Regions from separate parts of the Nocardioides coralli genome, predicted to be linked through region 1. Evidence: predicted binding sites of a transcription regulator. Region 1 holds the regulator's gene; each other region holds the start of a gene.
What was found. The regulator LexA, encoded in region 1, represses DNA repair genes until DNA is damaged. The targets are predictions, from matches to a motif close to TCGAACANNTGTTCGA.
Positions count from the first base shown of each region.

Region 1 (7,720 bases):
CTCGGCGCCCCGGGCGCGGCCCTGGCGGGCGTGCTCGGCACGGCTTGCCGGGGAGCGGGCTGGCTGCTGCTCGTCCTGGGGCTGCCGCTGCTGTTCCCCGACGGCCGGCCCCCGGGACCCAGGTCGGTCGGGCTCGTCGCAGGATCGATCGCCGCCTTCACGCTCGCCACGCTGGTAGCCCCGACGCCGCTGGAGTCGCGGCTGGACGGGGTCGACAACCCCATCGGCGTACCGGAGTCGGCCCGGGTCGCCGCCGACCTGCTCGCGATCGGCTCGCTCCTGGCGACGTTCGTCGCGCTGGTGGTGGTCGTCCGGTCGCTGGTGGTCCGCTGGCGCACCGGCGCCGAGCTGGAGCGGCAGCAGGTGGCGATCTTCGGCGCCGCGTTCTCGCTGCCGCTGCTCCTGCTGCCCGTGATCTCGACGCCGTGGGCGGCGCCGTGGATGTTCGCGCTGGTGTTGATCCCGACCCCGGTCGCGGTCGGGGTCGCGATGTTCCAGCGCCGGCTCTACGACGTGCAGCGCGCCGCCAACCGCACCCTCACCTACGTCGCGCTCTCGGTCGTCCTCGCCGGGGTGTACGCCGCCGTGGTCGCGGGCGTCGGCGTGGTGCTCGACGACCGGGGGGCTACCTGGCTTCCCTGGGCGGGGGCGGGCGTCGTCGCCGTGGCCTTCGCGCCGGTGCGTGACTGGCTGCAGCAGGGCGTCAACCGGCTGACCTACGGCCGGTGGTCGACACCGGCCGAGGTGCTCGCGGACACCGGACGCCGGCTCGCGGACGCCGCCGACGCGCCGACGCTGCTGCGGTCGCTCACCGACGAGCTCGTGACCGGGCTCGGTCTGGCCCGCGCCGAGATCCACGACGCGTCCGGGCGGGTGCTCGCCGCGTCCGGCCAGCCGGTCGCCACGACCGGGTCGGTACCGCTCACGGCGTACGGCCAGGGCGTGGGGTCGCTCCGCTGGGCTGGGTCGCCGCTGCGGCCGGTGCACCGCTCGCTGCTCCTCGACCTGGCCCACCAGGTCGGCGCCACCGTCCACACCGCCGGCCTCGTCGACTCCCTGCGCCACGCCCGCGAACAGCTGGTGCTCGGCCGCGAGCAGGAGCGCCGGCGGCTGCGCCGCGACCTCCACGACGGGCTGGGCCCCTCCCTCGCCGGGCTCGGGCTGCACGTCGACGCGGCCGCGAACCTGCTCGCCGCCGGGCAATCGCCCGACACCCAGCTCCAGCTGCTGCGCGAGGGCCTGGGCCACACCGTCGCGGAGGTACGCCGGGTGGTCGAGGGCCTCCGGCCGCCGGCGGTCGACGACCTGGGACTGTCCGGGGCGATCGCGGAGCTGGGCCGCGAGCTCACCGGTGGCGCGGGGCTCGACCTGGCGCTCGAGCTGCCCGAGGACCGACCCGCCCTGCCGGCCGCGGTCGAGGTCGCGGCGTACCGCGTCGCCCAGGAGGCGCTCACCAACGTGGTCCGCCACGCCCACGCGGAGCACTGCCGGGTGCGCGTGTGCGTCGAGGCGGCCGAGCTCGTCCTCACCGTCGCCGACGACGGGCACGGCGGGGCGGCGCCCGGCCGGGGTGTCGGGCTGGGCAGCATGGCCGAGCGGGCGCAGGAGATCGGAGGCAGCGTGCAGGTGACCAGCGACACCGCCGGGACGACCGTGGTCGCCCGCTTCCCGGTCCACGAGGCGGTGGGCCCGTGATCGGGGTCCTCGTCGTCGACGACCACCCGCTGTTCCGCAGCGGGCTCGCCGGCCTGCTCGCCACCGTGCCGGACGTCGAGGTCGTCGGCGAGGCGGCCGACGGCGACGCCGCCGTCGCGCAGGCGGTCGCGCTCCGGCCCGACGTGGTGCTGATGGACCTCAACCTGCCGGGTACGCCGGGGCTGGAGGCGACCCGTCGCATCGGCGAGGCCGCGCCGGAGTGTGCGGTGCTCGTGCTGACGATGGTCGCCGACGACGCCAGCGTGGTCGCGGCGCTCCGGGTCGGCGCCCGCGGCTACCTGCGCAAGGAAGCCGGTCAGGACGAGGTGCTGGCCGCGATCCGCACCGTGGCCGCCGGCGGCGCGGTGCTCGGGCCCGGCGTCGCCACCCGGTTGGCCACCGGCGGTGGCCTCGCCGAGACCCTCACGCCCCGCGAGTCGGAGGTGCTCGCCCTGCTCGGCCGCGGGCTCGGCAACGGCGAGATCGCCCGCGAGCTCGGGGTCAGCCTCAAGACGGTCCAGAACCACGTGTCGGCGGTGCTCGGCAAGCTGCAGGTGCGCGACCGGACGCAGGCGGCGTTCCGCGCCCGCGGGCTGGAGTGACCGAGCCGACACGCCGTTCGAACAGGTGTTTGAAGTCCGGGCGGCGGCGTGGCACGCTGCCCTCATGCCGCAGAAGAAGGTCTCGGAGCTGCCCGACGGCCCGCCCGACGCCACCGGGCTCACCCCCCGGCAGCAGAAGGTGCTGGCCACCATCAAGGACTCGATCGAGAAGCGGGGCTACCCGCCCAGCATGCGCGAGATCGGTGAGGCCGTGGGGCTGACCAGCTCCAGCAGCGTCGCCCACCAGCTCAAGACGCTGGAGGAGAAGGGCTTCATCCGCCGCGACCCCAAGCGGCCGCGCGCGCTCGAGGTGTTCCTGCCCGAGGTGATGGCCGCCCGGCGCAGCCTCGGCGGCTTCGAGGAGAGCTCGGTTGACGAGACCGGCATCGGCGACGCCGCCCCGACCGCCACCAACGTGCCGGTGGTCGGCCGGATCGCGGCCGGTGGCCCGATCCTGGCCGAGGAGCGCGTCGAGGACGTCTTCCCGCTGCCCAAGCAGCTCGTCGGCGAGGGCCAGCTGTTCCTGCTCGAGGTCTCCGGTGACTCGATGGTCGACGCCGCGATCTGCCACGGCGACTACGTCGTGATCCGTCAGCAGCCCACCGCCGACAACGGCGACATCGTGGCCGCGATGATCGACGGCGAGGCCACCGTCAAGACGTTCCAGAAGAAGGGCGGCCAGGTCTGGCTGCTCCCCCACAACGAGGCCTACGAGCCGATCGACGGCACCCACGCCACGATCCTCGGCAAGGTCACGGCGGTGCTCCGCCGGGTCTGACGCAGCGCACCTCGACGCCCGGTCCGGCTCCCCCATGGTCGGACCGGGCGTCGCTGCGTCTCTCAGCCGGGCAGCCCGGCCATCCCCTGCAGGCCCTCGCTGACGTAGATCCAGCCGTAGAAGAGGACCGCGAGCGTGCTCAGCACCAACCCGGCGATCGCCGTGCCCGCGCCCTCCCGGGAACGTCGGCCGGCGTTCCCGAGCACCATGGCCGCGACACCGAGCACGAGCGGCAAGCCGCTCCAGAACGCCGGAACGACCACGAGCGCGGCGAGCACGGCCAGCACCAGCGCCGCTCCTCCCTGGCTGTCCCGTCGCAGCGCCCGCGGCACGACCAGGCCGTAGACGATCGCGCCGGCGACGACGATGACAGGCGCGACGGTCGCGACCTCGGCCCAGTCGTGGGCGAAGAGCGTGGTCAGGGTGAGCGCGACGGCACAGGTGGCGGCGCCGATTCCGGCGACGGTGCCGGTCGTGATGGTGGTGCTCGGGGTGCGGGTCAGGGTGGTCATGGTGGGTCCTCTCGTCCGGAGCTGGTTGCACAGCAGTCTTCGGCGTCGGGCACTAGCGGGTCGTCACGCTGCGGAGTGGTTGTCGGGCACGGCCCGGGTGACCCGCAGGTCATCCTCGGGAGTGACTCCCGGGTGGCCCGGCTGGCCCTACCGTGGCGTCATGGACCTGCGCTCCGCCCGCGAGAGGTACGGCGACGCCGTCCTCGCCGTGGTCCTGGCGATGATCGCCGTCGCGGAGGTGGTCGCCTGGGTCGAGGCCGGCCTGGCCACCGCCGTGCTGTGGGCGCTGGTCATGACGCTGCCGCTGGCCCTGCGCCGCCGCAGCCCGCTGGCGTCGTTCGTGCTCGTGATGCTGGGTCTGAACCTGCTGACGGTCGCGCAGCCGGGCTTCGACAACGACTCCTCCGCCCTGGTGATCGCCTTCTTCGTCTCCCTCTACTCACTGGGTCGGCACGCCCGCGGGGTCGAGGCCTGGCTCGGCGGCGTGGCGCTGCTGGTCGTGATGGCGAGGTTCGTGCAGAGCGAGGGTGGGTGGCAGCAGACCGACCTCGGCGACATCGCGTTCCTGCTCGGCTTCGTGGGGGCACCGTGGGCGGCCGGCTTCACGCTGCGACTGCGGCAGGACCGTGAGGCCCAGCTCAACGCGGAGAACGAGGCGCTCCGCCGGGAGCAGGAGCAGGCGGTCGCCGAGGAGCGGGCGCGGATCGCCCGCGAGCTCCACGACGTGGTCGCCCACGCCATCTCGGTCACCGTGCTCCAGGCCCGCGGCGCACGCCGGGCGATGGACGCCGACCCCGAAGCGGTACGCCGGGCCCTGGACGCGATCGAGCAGACCAACGCCGCCGCGCTGGGCGACATGCGCCGACTGCTCGCCGTCCTCCGCGACACCGAGCCCGACGGCTTGCACACCGCCGACGGCGACCGGGCGCCGCAGCCCTCGCTGGCCCACCTCGACCGGCTCGTCGACCACGTCCGCGACAGCGGCGTACCCGTCGACGTCGAGGTCACCGGCACCCGGCGCGACCTGCCGCCCGGCGTCGACCTCTCGGCCTACCGGATCGTCCAGGAGGCGCTGACCAACGTGCTCAAGCACGCCGCCGACGCGCGGGCCACCGTGCGGCTCGACTACTCCGCGGACGAGCTGGTCGTCACCGTGTCCGACGACGGCATCCCCGGCCCGCTCGGGGCCCCCCGCGGCGGCCACGGCCTGATCGGGATCCGCGAGCGCGTCTCGGTGGTCGGGGGCGCCGTCGAGGCCGGGCCCGGACCCGACGGCGGGTACCGGATCCGGGCCCGCCTGCCCTACGCACTGGAGCTCACGTGACCGACCCCGCGACGATCCGGGTGCTGCTGGCCGACGACCAGCCGCTGGTGCGCACCGGCCTGCGGATGATCCTCGGCACCGAGCCCGACCTCGAGGTGGTCGGCGAGGCCGCCGACGGTCGGGCCGCGATCGACGCCTGTGCCGAGCTCGCCCCCGACGTCGTCCTCATGGACGTCCGGATGCCCGGCGTCGACGGCATCGAGGCGACCCGCGCCGTCACCGCGCTCCCCGACCCGCCCCGGGTCCTGGTGCTGACGACCTTCGACCTCGACGAAGTGGTGTACGACGCGCTGCGGGCCGGTGCCAGCGGCTTCCTGCTCAAGGACGCGCCCGAGGAGCGGCTCGTGACCGCGATCCGGGTCGTGGCCGAGGGTGGCTCGCTCTTCGCGCCGTCGGTCACCCGGCGCCTCATCGCGGAGTTCTCCCAGCGGGCCCCGCGCAGCACGGTCGACCTGGGCGCCCTGACCGAGCGGGAGCAGGAGGTGCTGCGGCTGGTCGCCCGGGGCCGTTCCAACGCCGAGATCGCCGGCGAGCTGTTCGTCTCCGAGAACACCGTGAAGACCCACGTCGCCCGGGTGCTGATGAAGCTCGGCGTCCGCGACCGCGTGCAGGCGGTCGTGCTCGCCTACGAGTCCGGGCTGGTGCGGCCCGCGACGTAGCCGCCCGCGTGAATGCGCCGTGAACGGTCGGTGACGTCGTCAGCGTCACGCGTCACCGGGCAGCCGGCCCGTCGTTGGAACCTCACGTGAGCACTCCCGCCCTGCCCCGCCGCACCGTCCTCGCGACCGGCGCGACCGCCGCCGGCGTCTCGGCCGTCGGCCTGCCCACGACCGCCGCGGCCCGTCGCGGCGGCCGCCGCGACCGCGTCTTCGCCCACGGTGTCGCCTCCGGCGACCCGCTCCCCGACGCCGTCCTGATCTGGACCCGCGTCACCCCGACCGCGCAGGCCACCCCCGGCAGCGGCCGCGGCCCGCGGATCGAGGTCGGCTGGGAGGTCGCCACCGACCCGAGGTTCCGCGACGTCGTCCGCAGCGGCACGTTCGCCACTGGCCGGGGCCGCGACCACACCGTCAAGGTCGACGTGACCGGGCTCGACCCCGACACCTGGTACTTCTACCGGTTCACCTGGGACGGCGTGCGCAGCCCGGTCGGCCGCACCCGCACCGCCCCGGCCGACGGCGCCGCGGCCGAGCGGCTCCGGGTCGGCGTCGTCTCGTGCTCCCACTGGGAGGCGGGCCACTTCGCGGCGTACCGCCACCTCGCCGACCGAGACGACCTCGATGCGGTGCTCCACCTCGGCGACTACCTCTACGAGTACGGCGCCGACGAGTCGGCCGTGCGCCAGCACCACCCGGCCCACGAGATCGTCAGCCTCGGCGACTACCGGCAGCGCCACGCGCTGCACAAGAGCGACCCGCACCTCGCGGCCCTGCACGCCCGGGTGCCGTTCGTGGTGACCTGGGACGACCACGAGGTCACCAACGACAGCTGGAAGGACGGCGCCGAGAACCACGACGAGGGCGAGGGTGGCTACCGGCGGCGTCGCGCCCGGGCCCACCGGGCCTACGACGAGTGGATGCCGGTGCGGATGAACGGCACCGCCGACCTGCGCGACGGGTCCCGGCTCTTCCGCCGGCTGCGCTGGGGGGCCCTCGCGGAGATCTCCATGCTCGACCTGCGGACCTACCGGGACAAGATGGTCGAGACCGCAGCGCCGTTCCCGGCGCCGCAGGTGCAGGCCGAGGCCGACGACCCCGACCGCACCATCACCGGGGTGCAGCAGATGGCCTGGCTCAAGGACTCCGTCGTCCGCGACAGCGCCCAGTGGAAGCTGATCGGCAACTCGGTGATGATCGCGCCGCTGTCGATGGCGCAGCTGCCCGAGGACACCGTGAGGCTGATCGACCAGGTGACCGGCGAGCACCCCTCCGACGGGGCCCCCTTCAACACCGACCAGTGGGACGGCTACACCGCCGACCGCCGCGAGCTCTTCGCCCACATCGCCGACCACGAGGTCACCGACACCGTCTTCCTCACCGGCGACATCCACTCGGGCTGGGCCAGCGACCTGCCGCTGGACCCCGGCGCCTACCCGCTCGGCGGCACCGCCGGCGTGGAGTTCGTCTGCACCTCGGTGACCTCCGACAACATCGACGACATCACCGGCGCACCCCCGCGGACCGCCACCCGCGCGATCGAGGCCGGGCTGATGGCCAACAACCGGCACATCAAGTACGTCAACTTCGACGACCACGGCTACTCGGTGCTCGACGTCACCCCGGAGCGGGCACAGATGGACTACTTCGTCGTCGAGGACAAGACTGACCCCGACACCGGCGTGCACCACGACGCCTCGTGGTTCACCGCGGCCGGCTCGGGTGTCGTGACGTCAGCGGAGGGACCCGTCACGTGAGCACGCCTGTTCTGCCCCGTCGTACCGTCCTGGCCACGGGAGCCACCGCCGCGGGCGCCGCGGCCGTCGGGCTCCCCCACGGAGCCACCGCCGCGAGCGAACGCCGCCGCGACACCGTCTTCGCCCACGGCGTCGCCTCCGGCGACCCGCGGCCCCGCTCGGTCGTGATCTGGACCCGAGTCACCCCGACCGCCCAGGCCAGCCCCGGCAGCGGCCGCGGCCCCCGGGTTCAGGTGCTGTGGGAGGTGGCGACCGACCGGGCCTTCGCCAACGTCGTACGCCGCGGCAGCTTCGCCACCGGCCCCGGCCGCGACCACACCGTCAAGGTCGACGTCACCGGCCTGAAGCCGGCTCGCTGGTACCACTACCGCTTCACGTGGGACGGCGTGCACAGCC
Region 1 is NZ_CP082273.1:584,557-592,276, reverse strand. Features, by position in the region: gene K6T13_RS02975 (sensor histidine kinase) at 1-1,695, shown strand, start outside; gene K6T13_RS02970 (response regulator) at 1,692-2,297, shown strand; gene lexA (transcriptional repressor LexA) at 2,362-3,075, shown strand; gene K6T13_RS02960 (hypothetical protein) at 3,138-3,587, opposite strand; gene K6T13_RS02955 (sensor histidine kinase) at 3,748-4,911, shown strand; gene K6T13_RS02950 (response regulator) at 4,908-5,570, shown strand; gene K6T13_RS02945 (alkaline phosphatase D family protein) at 5,657-7,324, shown strand; gene K6T13_RS02940 (alkaline phosphatase D family protein) at 7,321-7,720, shown strand, end outside.

Region 2 (7,720 bases), 1.4 Mb from region 1:
CCGAGACCCAGGCGCCGCGGGCGGTGATGCCCATGGCCTTGTGGTCGTAGCCGACCGAGCCGCCGGAGGCGAAGGCGTCGCCGAGCCAGAAGCCGTAGTCCTGGGCGACGCCGTTGGCGATGTCGGAGAAGGTGGCCGTGCCCTTGTCGGCGGCGACCACCAGGTAGGAGTCGTCGCCGTCGTGGCGGACCACGCGCTCCGGCGGCACGTTCTCGCCGTCGACGAGGTTGTCGGTGATGTCGAGCAGACCGGAGATGAACGTCTTGTAGCAGGCCACGCCCTCGGCCAGCCACGCCTCGCGGTCGCCCGGGTCGGGCAGCTGCTTGCAGTAGAAGCCGCCCTTGGCGCCGACCGGCACGATGACGGTGTTCTTGACCATCTGCGCCTTGACCAGGCCCAGGACCTCGGTGCGGAAGTCGTCGCGCCGGTCCGACCAGCGCAGGCCACCGCGGGCGACCGCGCCGAAGCGGAGGTGCACGCCCTCGACCCGGGGTGAGTAGACGTAGATCTCGTAGGAGGGGCGCGGCTCGGGCAGCTCGGGGATCGCCGAGGGCTCGAGCTTGAAGGACATGTAGGGGTGGGGCGACCCGGCGTCGTCCTGCTGGAAGTAGTTGGTGCGCAGCGTGGCCTTGATGTGCGTGAGGTAGAAGCGCAGGATCCGGTCGTGGTCGAGGCTCACGACGTCGTCGAGGGCCCGCTGGAGCTTCTCCTCCAGCGCCTCCGTCCGTGAGGTCCGCGCCTCCGCGTCGGCGGGGAGGCCGTTGCGGCCGGGGTCGAACCGGGTCTCGAAGAGGCGCACCAGGAGCAGGGTGATGTCGACGTTGCCGATCACCGCCTCCTCGATCGTGTCCTGGGCGAAGGGGCTGTTGCCCTGCCGCATGTACTTCGCGTACGCGCGGAGCAGGGTCGCCTGCCGCCAGGTCAGGTCGCCCTCGAGGACCAGCCGGTTGAAGCCGTCGATCTCGTTGCGACCGTCCCAGACCGCGCGCAGCGCCTCCCCGAAGCGTTCCGGGTCGTCGCCCTCGACGGGCTCGCGGTAGCGCAGCCCGAACTCGTAGATGAAGGTGGGACGGTCGAGGCCGTCGAGCTGGTAGGGGCGCTCGTCGACGACCTCGACCCCCATGGAGGAGATCATCGGCAGCAGCTCGGACAGCGACAGGTGGTGACCGGTGCGGAACACCTTGAGCCGTCCCTCGAGCGGCTGGCCGCCCGACTTGGGGTAGAGACGCAGGTCGATCCCTTCGTCACCGAGCTCCTCGAGCAGCGCGATGTCGGCGGCGGCGATGGCCGGAGGGAAGTCCTCCTTGTAGGCCTCGGGGAAGGAGCCGACGTACTGCTGGGCGAGGTCGGCGCCGCGGTCGTCGCCGAACTCCCCCATCGCCGCGACCATGAAGTCCTCGCGCCAGGAGCGGGAGACCTCGGCGAGCCGCCGCTCGAGCTCGGCGGTGTCGACGTCGCGGATCCCCTGGCCCTTCGGGGGGTGCACGACGAAGTGGACGTTGGCCGTGGTCGACTCACCCATCCGGACCGAGAACTCGACCGTCTCGCCGCCGAACTCGGTCTTGAGGATCTCGGCGAACTTCTCCCGGACGCTGGTGTTGTAGCGGTCGCGCGGCAGGTAGACCAGAGCGGAGACGTAGCGGTCGTAGGCGTCCTTGCGGAGGAACACCTTGAGCTGACGGCGCTCGCGCGCGTGCATGACCGCGACCGCCACCGGTGCCAGGTCGTCGATCGGGGTCTGGAACAGCTCGTCGCGGGGGAAGTTCTCGAGCGTGTCGAGGAGCGCCTTGCCGGCGTGGCTGCGGGAGTCGAAGCCAGCGCGCTTCTGGACCTCGCGGGCCTTGTCGCGCAGCAGCGGGATCCGGAGGACCGACTCGGTGTAGGCGGCGCTGGAGAAGAGCCCCAGGAAGCGGCGCTCCCCCACGACCTCGCCGGACTCGTCGAACGTCTTGACCCCGACGTAGTCCAGGTAGGCCGGCCGGTGCACGGTCGCGCGGGAGTTGGCCTTGGCCAGCACCAGCAGCGTCCTCTCGTGTGCCTTCGCCTTCACCGCAGGTGGCAGCTTGCCGAACGAGGTGGACATGTCCTGGTCGAAGCGGAGGATCCCCAGGCCGGTGCCGGGCACGGCTCGCAGCACCTCGTCCTCGCCGTCGCTCTCGAGGCGGTACTCCCGGTAGCCCAGGAACGTGAAGTGGTCCTGGGCCAGCCAGCGGAGCAGGTCCTGACCCTGTGCGACCTCGTCACCGTCGAGCGGGGTCGGGTTTTCCTCGAGCTCGTCGACGATCTGCAGCGCGGTGGCGTGCATCTTCGACCAGTCCTCCACCGCCACCCGCACGTCGGTGAGGACGCGCTGGAGCGCGCCCTCGAGGGCCTGGGCCTCCTCGGCGGTGCGCACCCGCGAGATCTCGACCTGCATCCACGACTCGCGGATCGCCCCCTCGGCGACGGCCACCGAGCCGTCCTCGACACCGGTGACGGAGCGAAGCTCCCCGGTGATGTCACGCATCACGTCCATCTGGGGGTGGATGACCACGCGGACGTCGTAGTCCTGCTGGGTGAGCTCCATGGTCAGCGAGTCGACGAGGAAGGGCATGTCGTCGGTGACCACCTGGACGACCGAGTGGCCGGCCGCCGACCACCCCTGGTCCTGGCCGGGTGTCAGCACCCGGACCTGGGCGGTCCCCTGCGGCCGCGTACGGGCCAGCTCGAGATGGGAGTCGAGGGCGCCGTAGAGGTCCTCGACGCTCCGCTCGCAGACGTCCTCGGCCGCGACGTTGCGGTAGTAGGCACGCACCAGCGGACCGGCACCCTGGCCGTCACCGGCCTCGTGGTCTGGCTGCTCAGCGGCCTCGCTCAGCAGTGCGAACTTCTCCTCGTCGAGCGTCGTTGCCACGTCCCCGACACTAGGACTCCCCTCCCCCTCCGACAACACGGGGTGGGCACGCGCCGCGGGCCGTGTCCCGGAGGTCCGCCATGATGGCCCCGCGGACGTCGCGACACAGAGGAGATCACCGGATGGCCAAGCGGATCGTGCACGAGCTCACCTACGACGCACCCCTGTCGGAGGTTGCCGCGATGCTGGCGGACCCGGCGTTCAGGCGCGAAGTCTGTGACTACCAGGCCGTGCTGCGGTCCGAGGTGACCATCGAGGAGACCGACGCCGGCCTCGAGGTGCGGATCGACCAGGTGCAGGCGGCCACCGGCATCCCGGCCTTCGCGGCGAAGTTCGTCGGCGAGGAGATCCAGATCGTCCAGTCCGAGACCTGGACGAGTCGCGAGCACGCCGACATCGAGGTCACCATCCCGGGCAAGCCGGGCGACATGGTCGGTACGGCCACGCTGAGCGAGTCGGACGGCACGACCACCGAGACGGTCGACCTGACCGTCAAGGTCGGCATCCCCCTGGTCGGCGGCAAGCTCGAGGGACTGATCAGCGACCTGCTGGTCAAGGCACTGAGGGCCGAGAACGCCGTCGGCCGGAAGTGGCTCGCACGCTAGGAGCGGGTCTCCGTCCGACCCCCGGCACGCACCGCCAGCAGGCCGGGCCCCGTGCCACACTCGCGCAGTGCTCCGACCTGCCGGCATCGCGTTCGTGGTGCTCGGCGTGGTCTGGGGCAGCAACTTCATCTTCATGAAGTGGGCGTCCGAGAGCATCTCCGCCGGCCAGATCACGCTGCTCCGGGTCGTCTTCGGCTTCGTCCCGGTACTCGCCTACGCACTCCTCCGCAGGGCGTTCGCCTGGTGGCACCTGCGCCACCTCCACCACTTCGTCGTGATGTCCGTCCTGGCGACGTCCCTCTACTACTACGCCTTCGCAGCCGGGACGTCGGTGCTGCCGTCGGGGATCGCCGGGGCACTCAGCGGCGCCATCCCGCTGTTCACCTTCCTGGCCGCCGCCATCTTCCTGCGCAGCGAGCACGTGACTCCGCGACGCTTCCTGGGCGTGGTCGTCGGGTTCGGCGGCGTCCTGCTGATCGCACGGCCGTGGGAGGCAGCCGGCGTGGTCGACCCTCTCGGCGTGCTCTTCATGCTCCTGGGCTCCGCCAGCGTGGGGGCGTCCTTCGTCTATGCGAAGCGCTTCGTCTCCCCGTTGCGGATCGCTCCGGCTGCACTCACGACCTACCAGATCGGCCTGGCGCTGCCGACGCTGCTGGTGGCCACCGACCTGCAGGGGATCGCGGCCCTGTCGGAGGACCCTCGTGCGCTGCTCGGCGTGGTGGTGGGCCTGGGCCTGCTCGGCACGGGCGTCGCCTACATCCTCTACTACGTGATCGTGGACATCCTGGGTGCGGTGACGGCGTCGAGCTCCACCTACATCCCTCCCGTCGTCGCGTTGGCGATCGGCTGGTGGCTCGTCGGGGAGCCGCTGGGTCTCCTGGACGCGGGAGCCGTGGCGCTGATCCTCCTCGGCGTGGCCGTGCTCCGCTGGGGCCAACGAGCGTCGCGGTCCGGGTCTGCCACGGTGGCCGAGGCGACGGAACGCGGCACCCCGGCCTGACGCCAGCCCCAGCGAGACCTGGCGCAGCGGCCCGGCCGCGATGGGCCAACAGGTGTCCACAGGCGGGGCTTCGGTCACGCTCGTGCACACCCTCGGCGGCGGGCATGGCTCTCGATCACGTGTTCGAATAGCGTGGTTGGTATGTCACTGGTCGTCGAGCTCGCGCCTCCTCCACCCGGTCATCCGGCCGCGGTGGCCGCGGCGGTGCACGAGGCCCTTGACCACGTGGACGCCGACGGCGTGCCCGCCGACCAGCTCGCCGCGACGGTCGCGGAGTGGGAGCGGGCGCTGCACCGGATGGCGGCGATCAAGCTCCGGTTGCTCGCGGCCGCGGAGCGGTCCACCGTGGCCGAGGATGCACGGTGCGCCTCGACCGGTGCGTGGTTGTCCCGGCAGACCCGGACCGGCACCGCCGCGGCCGCCCGGGAGGTCTCGACTGAGCACGCCGCCGTGATCGCGCAGGCCGCCTCCCGCCTGCCCCGCCACCTCACCGGTGACCAGCGCGCCCGCGTGGAAGACCGTCTGGTCGAGCAGGCCCGCCGGGTCGACCCGACTCAGCTGCGCCGCCTGGCCCGCCGCGCGCTGGCCGCCGTCGAACCCGACCCCGCCACCGTGGACGCCCACGAGGACGCCCAGCTGGTCGAGGAGGAGTCCGCCGCGGTGGCGAAGACCCGGCTGACGCTGCACGACAACGGCGACGGCACCCTGTCCGGCCACTTCACCGTCCCCCTGCTCGCGGGGTCGATCCTGCGGAAGGTCCTCGACTCCCTCACCGCGCCACGCCGCGGGCGGCTCGGTGCCACCACCGCCCAAGCCGGCGACCAGACTCGTGACCGCGACTGGGCCCACGAGCGGGGACTGGCGTTCACGCAGCTGCTGGAGCACCTGCCCACCGACCGGCTCCACGGCAAGGTCGCCGCCACCGTCGTGGTCACCCTCGACGCGGACAGCCTCACCGACCGGCTCAAGGCCGCCGGCCTCGACACCGGCGACCTGGTCTCCGCCGGGCAGGCGCGCCGCTTGGCCTGCCAGGCCGGACTCGTGCCCGCAGTTCTGAACGGTGCGTCCCAGCCGCTCGACCTCGGCCGCAGCCAACGCCTCTTCACCGAAGCCCAACGCGTCGCCGGCGCCACCCGACACACCAGCTGCGCCGCCGATGGGTGCGACGTGCCCTACGCCTGGACCGAGCTCCACCACGCCACCCCGTGGAGCCGAGGCGGCCGCACCGACCTCGGCGACATGGTCCCGCTGTGCGGCTTCCACCACAGGCGGATCCACGACCCCGGCCACCTCCACCGCCGTCTGCCTGACGGATCGATCAGGTTCAACCGCCGGACGTAGGACGAGCTCGTCCCCGTGCCAGACTGGCCACTGCGAGGTCAGCGGTCGACGGGCTCCTCCGACGCGTGACTGACGTCGTCGGGCTGCCCGGACGCGTCCGACGCTTCCTCGCGCCGGCGGCGCCAGATCACGATCCCCAGCGCCACGAAGGGCCCGAACGCCAGCACCAGCGTCAGCGCCTGTTCGTAGGGGTGCAGGGCACCGAGGTGGAGCGGGGTCACCACTCCATCCTCGCACCGGCCGGACATCCCGAGGACGCGGCCGTTCGACAACGGAGAGCGGATCGAGACGGGCGGGCAGGTCTAGACAACCGGGGGACGGAGCGTGACCCACGCCACGTCGCCTCGTTCCACCGGGCAAGCGGGACGGTGGGTCCCGCCAGATCGAGAGGGTGCCCCGTCGATGCGCTTCGCCGAACCGGCCGCCTGAACCGGAACGGCAACAACCGGGCCGGCCGCCTGAACCGGCCCGGAGGTCAGTAGGTCCCCCCCAGCTGACCGGCGCAGAGACACCGCGACCCGCTCGGATCCCCTCGGTCCGAGCGGGTCGTGTCGAGAGACACTGCCGATCGACGGAGCGAGCCGCCCGGACCGCGAGGGGTCCGGGCGGCTCGTCGTCTCGGGGACTCAGTCCATGTACGGGTAGCGGTGGTCGGTCGGCGGCACGAAGTTCTCCTTGATGGCCCGGGTGCTGGTCCAGCGCATCAGGTTCTGCATGGCGCCGGCCTTGTCGTTGGTGCCGCTGGCCCGGGCGCCACCGAAGGGCTGCTGACCGACCACGGCGCCGGTCGGCTTGTCGTTGACGTAGAAGTTGCCGGCGGCATAGCGCAGCGTCTCGCTCGCCCAGGCGACCGCAGCGCGGTCCTGGGCGATGATCGCGCCGGTCAGGGCGTACGGCGCGAACGACTCCATCTGGTGCACGACCTTCTCGAAGCGGTCGTCGTCGTAGACGTAGACCGCCAGGATCGGTCCGAAGTACTCCTCGGAGAACATCTGGTCGGTCGGGTCGGTCGACTGGACGATGGTGGGCCGCACGAAGTAGCCGACCGAGTCGTCGAGCTGACCACCGGCGAGCACGGTGAGGTGCTTGTTGGCCCGCACCCGCCCCAGCGCCTTCTTGTGCTTGGCGAACGCACGGTCGTCGATCACGGCGCCCATGAAGTTGGACAGGTCGGTGACGTCGCCCATGCCGAGTCCGTCGGTGTCGGCGACGAGCTGGTCCTTCATCTTGTTCCACACCGACTTGGCGACGTAGGCCCGTGAGGCGGCCGAGCACTTCTGGCCCTGGAACTCGAAGGCGCCACGGATCATCGCCACCCGGGCGACGTCGGGGTCGGCACTCGGGTGGACGACGATGAAGTCCTTGCCACCGGTCTCCCCGACGATCCGCGGGTAGGAGCGGTAGCTGGTGAGGTTCTCGCCGACGGTGCGCCAGAGGTACTGGAAGGTGGGCGTCGAGCCGGTGAAGTGGATGCCGGCGAGGTCGGGGTGGTTGAGCGCGACGTTGGACACCTCGATGCCGTCGCCGGGCAGCATGTTGATGACGCCCGGGGGCATGCCGGCCTCCTCGAGCAGCTCCATCGTCAGCGAGGCGGCGTGCTGCTGGGTCGGCGAGGGCTTCCAGATCACGGTGTTGCCCATCAGCGCCGGGGCCGTCGGCAGGTTGCCGGCGATGGCGGTGAAGTTGAACGGCGTGATCGCGTAGACGAAGCCCTCGAGCGGACGGTGGTCCATCCGGTTCCACACGCCGGGGCTGTTGGCGATCGGCTGCTCGGCGTGGATCTGTTTGGCGTAGTGGACGTTGAACCGCCAGAAGTCGATCAGCTCGCAGGCCGCGTCGATCTCGGCCTGGAACGCCGTCTTGGACTGGCCGAGCATCGTC
Region 2 is NZ_CP082273.1:2,739,455-2,747,174, forward strand. Features, by position in the region: gene K6T13_RS13360 (NAD-glutamate dehydrogenase) at 1-2,893, opposite strand, end outside; gene K6T13_RS13365 (DUF2505 domain-containing protein) at 3,016-3,498, shown strand; gene K6T13_RS13370 (DMT family transporter) at 3,566-4,498, shown strand; gene K6T13_RS13375 (HNH endonuclease signature motif containing protein) at 4,640-5,839, shown strand; gene K6T13_RS13380 (hypothetical protein) at 5,878-6,060, opposite strand; gene pruA (L-glutamate gamma-semialdehyde dehydrogenase) at 6,466-7,720, opposite strand, start outside.
Region 2: a site for LexA is predicted at 4,610-4,625, ahead of K6T13_RS13375 (HNH endonuclease signature motif containing protein). Genes of this name have one in related genera too.

Region 3 (7,720 bases), 170 kb from region 1:
CCCATCTCGCCCGGCGAACCGGCCGGCACGCCCTCGTGGGTCAGCCGGAGGTGCGTCGCGCCACTGGCGTCGGCGAGGGCCACCGTGACCTGCGTGGTCGCGGGGTGCCCGGGCGGCAGGCCCGCCTCGCCCGGCTCCAGCACACGGCCGTCGGGGTCGCTCATCGACTCGGTGTAGCGCAGCAGCGTGGGCTGCTCCACGTCGAGGAACTCCCCGACGAACCACATCTGCGCCGGCCCGGACGGCTGCTCCATCGCCATGCTGAAGTGGCGCCGGCCACCGACCGCGACGTCCATCTCGACGATCCGGACCTCCGCCCCCGGTGGGCCGTACCACCCGGCGAACCGGTCGGGGTCCGCCCACATCTGCCAGACCTGCTCGATGGGGGCGCCGATCGTGCGGTCGAGGACCACCGATGCGCTCTCCGTGGATGCGTTGCCGGTCATGCTTCCTCCCTCTGTCGCTCGAGCCGGGTCTCCATCCGGTCCAGTCGCCGCTCCCACGTCGCGCGCTGCCGGTCGGCCCACGACGACACCTCGCCGAGCGCGTCCGGCCGCAGTGCACAGGGGCGGAACTGCGCGTTGCGCCCGCGGGTGATGAGGCCCGCGTGCTCGAGCACCTTCAGGTGCTTGGAGACCGCGGGCAGGCTCAGGGCGAACGGCGCCGCCAGCTCGTTGACGCTCGCCTCGCCCTCGGCCAGCCGGGCGAGCATCGCCCGCCGCGTCGCGTTGGCGAGCGCGGCGAAGACGATGTCGAGCCGCTGCTCCGCCGTCGGGTCTGCCGTCAGCGTCATCGTGCTGCCCTTCGGGTCTGGTGGAGCCCTACTTTGATCATCGGCTAATTAGCCGATTAGTAAAATACGCCGACATGCGCGGTGGCGCAAGGGTGTGCGGGGGACTCAGCTGGTCCAGGCGCGCCAGAGCGCGGCGTACTCGCCGTCCTCGCGGTCGACCAGCTCGGCGTGCGAGCCGAGCTCGGCGATCTGCCCGTCGATCACCACGGCGATCCGGTCGGCGTCGTGGGCGGTGTGGAGGCGGTGGGCGATCGCGATCACCGTGCGGCCCTCCAGCAGCGCGTGCATCGAGCCCTCGAGCGTCCGGGCGGTCCGCGGGTCGATGAGCGAGGTCGCCTCGTCGAGCACGAGGGTGTGCGGGTCGGCGATGATCAGCCGCGCCAGCGCGACCTGCTGGGCCTGGGCCGGCGTCAGCGCCTGCTGGCCCGAGCCGATCCGGGTGTCGAGGCCGCGGGGCAGCCGCTGCACCCACTCATGGGCGCCGACCGCCGCCAGCGCCGCCCACACCGCGGTGTCGTCGGAGTCCTCGCGTGCCAGCACGATGTTGTCGCGCACGGATCCGATGAAGACGTGGTGCTCCTGGGTCACCAGCGCCACCTCGGTGCGCAGCACCTCCAGCGGCAGGTCGACCAGCTCCACGCCACCCACCCGGGCCGAGCCGGTGCGGGGCCGGTTGATGCCCGACAACAGCCGGCCCAGCGTCGACTTCCCGGAGCCGGACGGGCCCACGACGGCCAGTCGCTCACCGGTGCGCAGGTCGAGGTCGACGCCGTGGAGGACGTCGTGCCCCGGGCGGTAGGCGAACCGCAGGTCCTCACCCACCAGCTCCGGCCCGGTGGGCAGCGCCTCGCCCGGCGTCCGGTCGGGCGGCACCTGGGCGATGCCGAGCAACCGGGCCGTCGACGTCGCGCCCACCTGCAGCCGGTCGAGCTCGCCGACCAGCCGGTCCAGCGGGCCGCTGAGCGCCTCGACGTAGAGCACGGCCGCGGTGATCTGGCCCAGGGTCAGGTAGCCGTAGGCGTAGCCCCACGCCCCGACGACCAGCGTCACCACGCGGGGAGTGTTGAAGGCGATGTCGATGACGGCGAACAGCAGGTTGCGCAGCGACATCGTGTAGCGCTCCGCCTGGGCCGAGACGTCGATGTCGTCGTCACCCTGGCCGACCCGGCGTCCGGCCAGGCCCAGCGCCTCGACCGTGCGGGCACCCTCCACCGTCTCGGTGAGGGTGGTGTTGATGCGCGAGTACGTCGCGCCCTCGGTGATGTAGCCCTTCGGGGCCGTTCGCAGGTAGCTGCGCACCGCGACGTAGCTGGTGGCGATCACCAGCAGGGACGGGACGGCGAGGATCACCGAGTTGAGCAGCATCGCCACCACGGAGAGGGCGACCGTGAGCAGCGAGATGATCGCCATCGGCAGGCCGAACTGCACCGAGCGGCTCATCGTGCCGACGTCGCGCGTGACGCGGGTGACCAGGTCGCCCGTGCTGGCGCTCTCGACCTGGCCCAGCGGCAGCCGCAGGATCACGCGCACGACGTACTCGCGCGCCGAGGCGAGCAGGTCCTGCCCGAAGAGCGTCGAGACCCATTGGGCGAAGAAGGTGAACAGCGCCTGCGCGCACACCACGGCCACGACGACCAGGGCGAGGGTGCCGAGGCCGGAACCGGCGCCTTCGACGGTCCGGTCGACGAGGTTCCCGAGCAGCCGGGGCACGACGAGGGCCGCACCCGCGGCGAGGGCGTTGAGAGCCACCAGGGCCACGAAGGTACGTCGGCGCTCGGAGATCAGCTGTCGGGCGAAGGCCAGCACTGCGCGGTCGTCGGCGACCGGCCAGCCCCGCTCGGGGTTCCGCGAGTCCTCGTAGACCTGCTCCGCCTCCTGCCGGCGCAGGTGGTGGCGCATCCGCCAGGCGGCGAGCCGCTCCACCGGCGTCGCCTCGGCGGGTGGCGTCAGGCGCGGGTCGACGGGCGGCCGGTCGGAGGCGTGGTCGGACCAGGTGGCGGCCGAATCGGCGAGCAGGTCCGTGCTCACGGGGTCACCTCCTCGTCGATGGCGCGGGCGACCACGGCGCGGTAGGCCGGGTGGTGGGCGATGAGGTCGTCGTGGCGGCCGCTCGCCGCGACGCCGCCGTCGACGAGCAGCACCACGCGGTCGGCGTGATGGAGCCACAGCGGCGAGACGGTGCAGACGACCGTGGTGCGGCCGGCGCGGAGCTCGGCCACCCGCTCGGCGATGCGGGCCTCGGTGTGGGCGTCGACGGCCGAGGTGGGGTCGACGAGCACCAGCACCGGCGGCTCGGACGCGAGCGCCCGGGCGAGCACGACACGCTGCCGCTGGCCGCCCGAGAGGCCGCGACCCCGCTCGTCGAGCACGCCCTGCCAGCCGCCGGGCATGGCGTCGTACACGTCCTCGGCGTTGGCGGCGCGCAGCGCCGTCTCGGCCTGCTCGCGGGTCAGCCGCCGGTGCGGGTCGACGGCGTCCTGCAAGGTTCCGGCGAAGAGCTGGCTGCCGGTGTCGCTGACCAGGATCGTGGCGCGGACGTCGGCCAGGGCGGCGTCGGCGAGGTCGACCCCGGCCAGGCGGACGCCCCAGGTCCCGCTCGTGCGGGCGGCGTCACGGGCCGCGAGCTCGGCACGCCGGCGGGCGCGCTCCGAGCGGGCCCGGCGGGCGGCCCGCCCCTTGAGGCCCTCCTCGTCCTCCTCGCTCACCGGATCGGTGTCGGCCGGGAGGTAGCGGCCCAGCCGGTCGGCGAGGGCCGCCGACTCCTCGGGGACCGCGCTCACGACGACGGTCAGCTCGCCCGCGCTCGCGACGAACCCGCTGGCCGCGTCGACCAGCTCCCCGCGCGGGTCGAGGGCGACCGGCTCGGCGGCGTCGCGCCAGGGCGGCTCGGGCTCGAAGATGGCGATCGCCTTGCGGGCGGAGACCAGCGACCGGGTGATCTTCTGCGCGAACTCGAAGAAGGTCCGGATCGGGCCGATCAGGTAGAGGCCGTAACCGAGGAAGCTCACCAGCTCGCCGATCGTCAGCCGGTCGGCGAGGACCTCGCGGGTCCCGAGCCAGAGCAGGAGCACGAGGAAGACGCCGGAGAAGAGCACGCCGAGCGCCTCGATGACCGCCTGCCAGATGCCGGCGGAGACACCGGCCGCGCGGGCGCTCTGGGACTGCTGGGTGTAGTTGCGCCCGAAGGTCCGCTCGCCCCCGATACCGCGCAGGATCCGCAGTCCGGCCACGATGTCGGTGGCCATCGAGGTCAGCTCGGAGTTGCGGGTGCGCTCGACCTCCTGGCGCCGGTGCAGCGGGCGCAGGAACGGCAGTGCCACCGCGAAGAGGATCGGCGCGGCGACGAGGACGACCAGCCCGAGTCGTGGCGAGGTGGCCAGCACGATCGCGGCGACCGCGAGGAACGAGATGAGCTGGGCGCCGGCGCGGGCGATGATCTCGTTCATCGCCCCGAACTCGTCGGAGTCGCTCGAGGCGACGCTGAGGATCTCGCCGGTGGGCGAGCGGCGCGGGAGGACGTGCCCCATCTGGGCGGCCTTGCGGGTCACCATCATCGTCGTGCCGTAGAGCGCGATCAGCCAGCTGCGGACCACCAACGTGTGGAGCGAGATGCCGAACACGGCGCCGATGAGGGTCACGAGCAGCAGCGCCCCCGCGCCGAGCGCGACGGCGTACGCGTCGCCCGGGACGATGCCGTGGTCGATGGCCCGGCCGAAGATCCAGGGACCCATGATCAGCGGCAGCTGCCAGAGGACGCCGAAGACGACGCCCACCCCCACGACCGCACCCTGCTGACGGATGATCCACCGCAGGAACCGCCCGGGTGTGCTGGTGTCGGGTACCCCGGAACGCTGGTCGCCGTCCGGTGACCAGTACGTCGAGACAAGGGGCGGGAAGTCGCGCATGGCCCGTCGAGCGTAGGTCCGCCCGTCTCTGCCCGGCGACTCGTTTTCGTCGCCGTCCGCCCGGCGCGTGGTCAGCGTCACGTGTTCGGACGCTAGGTGTTGAAGCGGACTTCAGGTCAAGCGACCAGGGGCGTACGGCGTCTGCCCCGACCACACAATGTCCACAAACGTGGGCCTGCCGGCTTTCTGCACAGTTCCGGGTCGTCTGGTTTCTTCGAACATGTGTTCGGGGAGAATGGATGCATGACGGCAGTTCTCGACCTCCACCCCGCGCCCGGCCACCCGGCCGCGCTGGTGGCGGCGGTGCACGAGGCGCTGGACGACGTCCGGGTGGACGGGTTGGGGCCGGAGGAGCTCGCGGGGACGATCGCCGAGCTCTCCCGCGCGCGGTCACGACTGCATGCGCTGGAGCTGAGGCTGGTCGCTGCCGCCGAGAGGTCCTCGGTGGCTCGGGACGCTGGGTGTGCGTCGACCGGGGCGTGGCTGTCACGCCAGACGCGGTCCGGCACGGCGGCCGCGTCCCGCGAGGTGAAGCTCGCCGCCGACCTGAACGCCAAGCTGCCCGCCACCCAGGCAGCCCTGGGCGCTGGTGAGGTCTCGACGGAGCACGCTGCAGTGATCGCCCATGCCACCCAGCGCCTCCCCGGCGGGCTCTCCGCCGACCAGGTCGCCACGGTCGAGCAGCGGCTGGTCGAGCAGGCGCGGCGCGTCGACCCCGGCCAGCTCCGCAGGCTCGCGCGTCGCGCACTCCAGGCCGTGGAGCGCGACACCACCCGCGTCGACGCCCACGAGAACGCGCAGCTCGTCGACGAGGAGACCCGGGCGTTGGCGAAGACCCGGCTCACCCTCCACGACAACGGCGACGGCACGCTGTCCGGTCACTTCACGGTGCCGCTGGTCGCCGGGTCGGTCCTGAAGAAGGTGCTGGACGCCCTGACGTCGCCTCGGAGGATCTCGACAAGCTCGACCGGCGTGGCGTCTGGCTCGGCGGACACGGCGTCAGGCTCGACGAGCGTGGCCGACCGCGACTGGGCCCACGAGCGCGGCCTCGCGTTCTCCCAGCTTCTCGAGCACCTCCCCACGGATCGGCTGCACGGCAAGACCGCGGCCACGGTCGTGGTCACTCTCGACCTCGAGACCCTCCAGGGACGGCTCGAGGCCGCGGGGCTCGACACCGGCGACGTGATCTCCGCATCCGAGGCCCGCCGCCTGGCGTGCGGGGCCGGCCTCGTGCCCGCCGTCCTCGGAGGCAAGTCCCAGCCCCTCGACCTCGGGCGGGCCAACCGGTTCTTCTCCGAGGCGCAACGCACCGCCGGCGCCCTGAGCCACACCAGCTGCACGGCCGAGGGGTGCGAGGTCCCCTACGCCTGGTGCGAGCTCCACCACCGGCAGCCGTGGAGCCAGCAGGGCAGGACCGACCTGGCCGACATGGTTCCGCTCTGCGGCTTCCACCACCGAGCCGTCCACGACCCCGGCCACCGCCACCGTCGACTACCCGACGGCTCGATCAGGTTCACGAGGCGGACGTGACCGACCTCCGGATTCGGCAATCCGGGTGGTCGTGCCCGGGGCGCTGGTGGTAGACGTTCATGGTGGTCTACTACCGGCGCGTCGGCGAGGTTCCTCGCCAGCGGCACACCCAGATGCGGGACTCCGACGGCAACCTCTACCGCGAGGAGCTGATGGGCGAGGAGGGCTTCTCCTCCGACTCCTCGCTGCTCTACCACCGGGGTGTGCCCTCGGCGATCGTCGACAGCCAGGTCTGGGAGCTCGGCGACCAGCGCCTCCAGCCCAACCACCCGCTGAAGCCGCGCCACCTCAAGCTCCACAGCCTCTTCGAGGGCGAGGGGGAGGGCGCCTGCCCCGTCGAGGGACGGCGGCTGGTCCTCGGCAACGGCGACGTCCGCATCGCCTACGTCGTCACCGGCACCGACCCCAGCCCGCTCTACCGCAACGCCATCGGCGACGAGTGCGTCTACGTCGAGAGCGGCTCGGGCACCGTCGAGACGGTCTTCGGGGTGCTGCCCTACCGCACCGGCGACTACGTGCTCGTGCCCCGGTCCACCGACCACCGGTGGGTCCCCGCCGAGCCGAGCCGGCTCTACGCCATCGAGGCCAACAGCCACATCCACGCGCCCAAGCGCTACCTCTCCCGGTACGGGCAGTTCCTCGAGCACGCCCCCTACTGCGAGCGCGACCTGCACGGCCCCGACGAGCCGCTGCAGGCCGAGGGCGCCGACGTCGAGGTGCTGGTCAAGCACCGCACCTCCGCCGGGATCGTGGGGAGCCGGCTAACCTACGCGACCCACCCCTTCGACGTCGTCGGCTGGGACGGCTGCCTCTACCCCTACACGTTCAACGTCGAGAACTACATGCCGATCACCGGCAAGGTGCACCAGCCGCCCCCGGTCCACCAGGTCTTCGAGGGCTGGAACTTCGTGGTGTGCAACTTCCTGCCCCGCAAGGTCGACTACCACGAGCTCGCGATCCCGGTGCCCTACTACCACTCCAACGTCGACTCCGACGAGGTCATGTTCTACGTCGGCGGCGACTACGAGGCACGCAAGGGCTCGGGCATCAACATCGGGTCGATCTCGCTGCACCCCGGCGGCCACGCCCACGGGCCACAGCCGAGCGCGATCGAGGCCTCGCTCGGCGTCGAGTACTTCGAGGAGTCGGCCGTCATGGTCGACACCTTCCGGCCGCTCGAGCTGGGCGAGGGTGGCGTCGCGGCCGAGGACCCGGCGTACGCCTGGACCTGGGCCGGACGCGGGCCCGACGCCGACGGCGAGGACGGCGGCCCCGCCGTCTACTCCAACTCCTGACGACGGCAGCGCCGCGAGGGCGGATCCTTGACGCGGGCGTGAGGATGGAGGCATGAGTCGGAAGCCGCCGGTGAACGACATCGACGAGCGGGACCTCGAGGTCGACGAGCCCGAGCAGTCGGCGGCGGGCGTGACGGCGGTGGCCGTGACGATGAAGCGGGCGATCGAGCAGATGGGCGTGGCCCGGACCGCGCGGA
Region 3 is NZ_CP082273.1:419,412-427,131, forward strand. Features, by position in the region: gene K6T13_RS02090 (SRPBCC family protein) at 1-446, opposite strand, end outside; gene K6T13_RS02095 (ArsR/SmtB family transcription factor) at 443-793, opposite strand; gene K6T13_RS02100 (ABC transporter ATP-binding protein) at 899-2,821, opposite strand; gene K6T13_RS02105 (ABC transporter ATP-binding protein) at 2,818-4,698, opposite strand; gene K6T13_RS02110 (HNH endonuclease signature motif containing protein) at 4,942-6,228, shown strand; gene K6T13_RS02115 (homogentisate 1,2-dioxygenase) at 6,291-7,523, shown strand; gene K6T13_RS02120 (FdhF/YdeP family oxidoreductase) at 7,576-7,720, shown strand, end outside.
Region 3: a site for LexA is predicted at 4,913-4,928, ahead of K6T13_RS02110 (HNH endonuclease signature motif containing protein). Genes of this name have one in related genera too.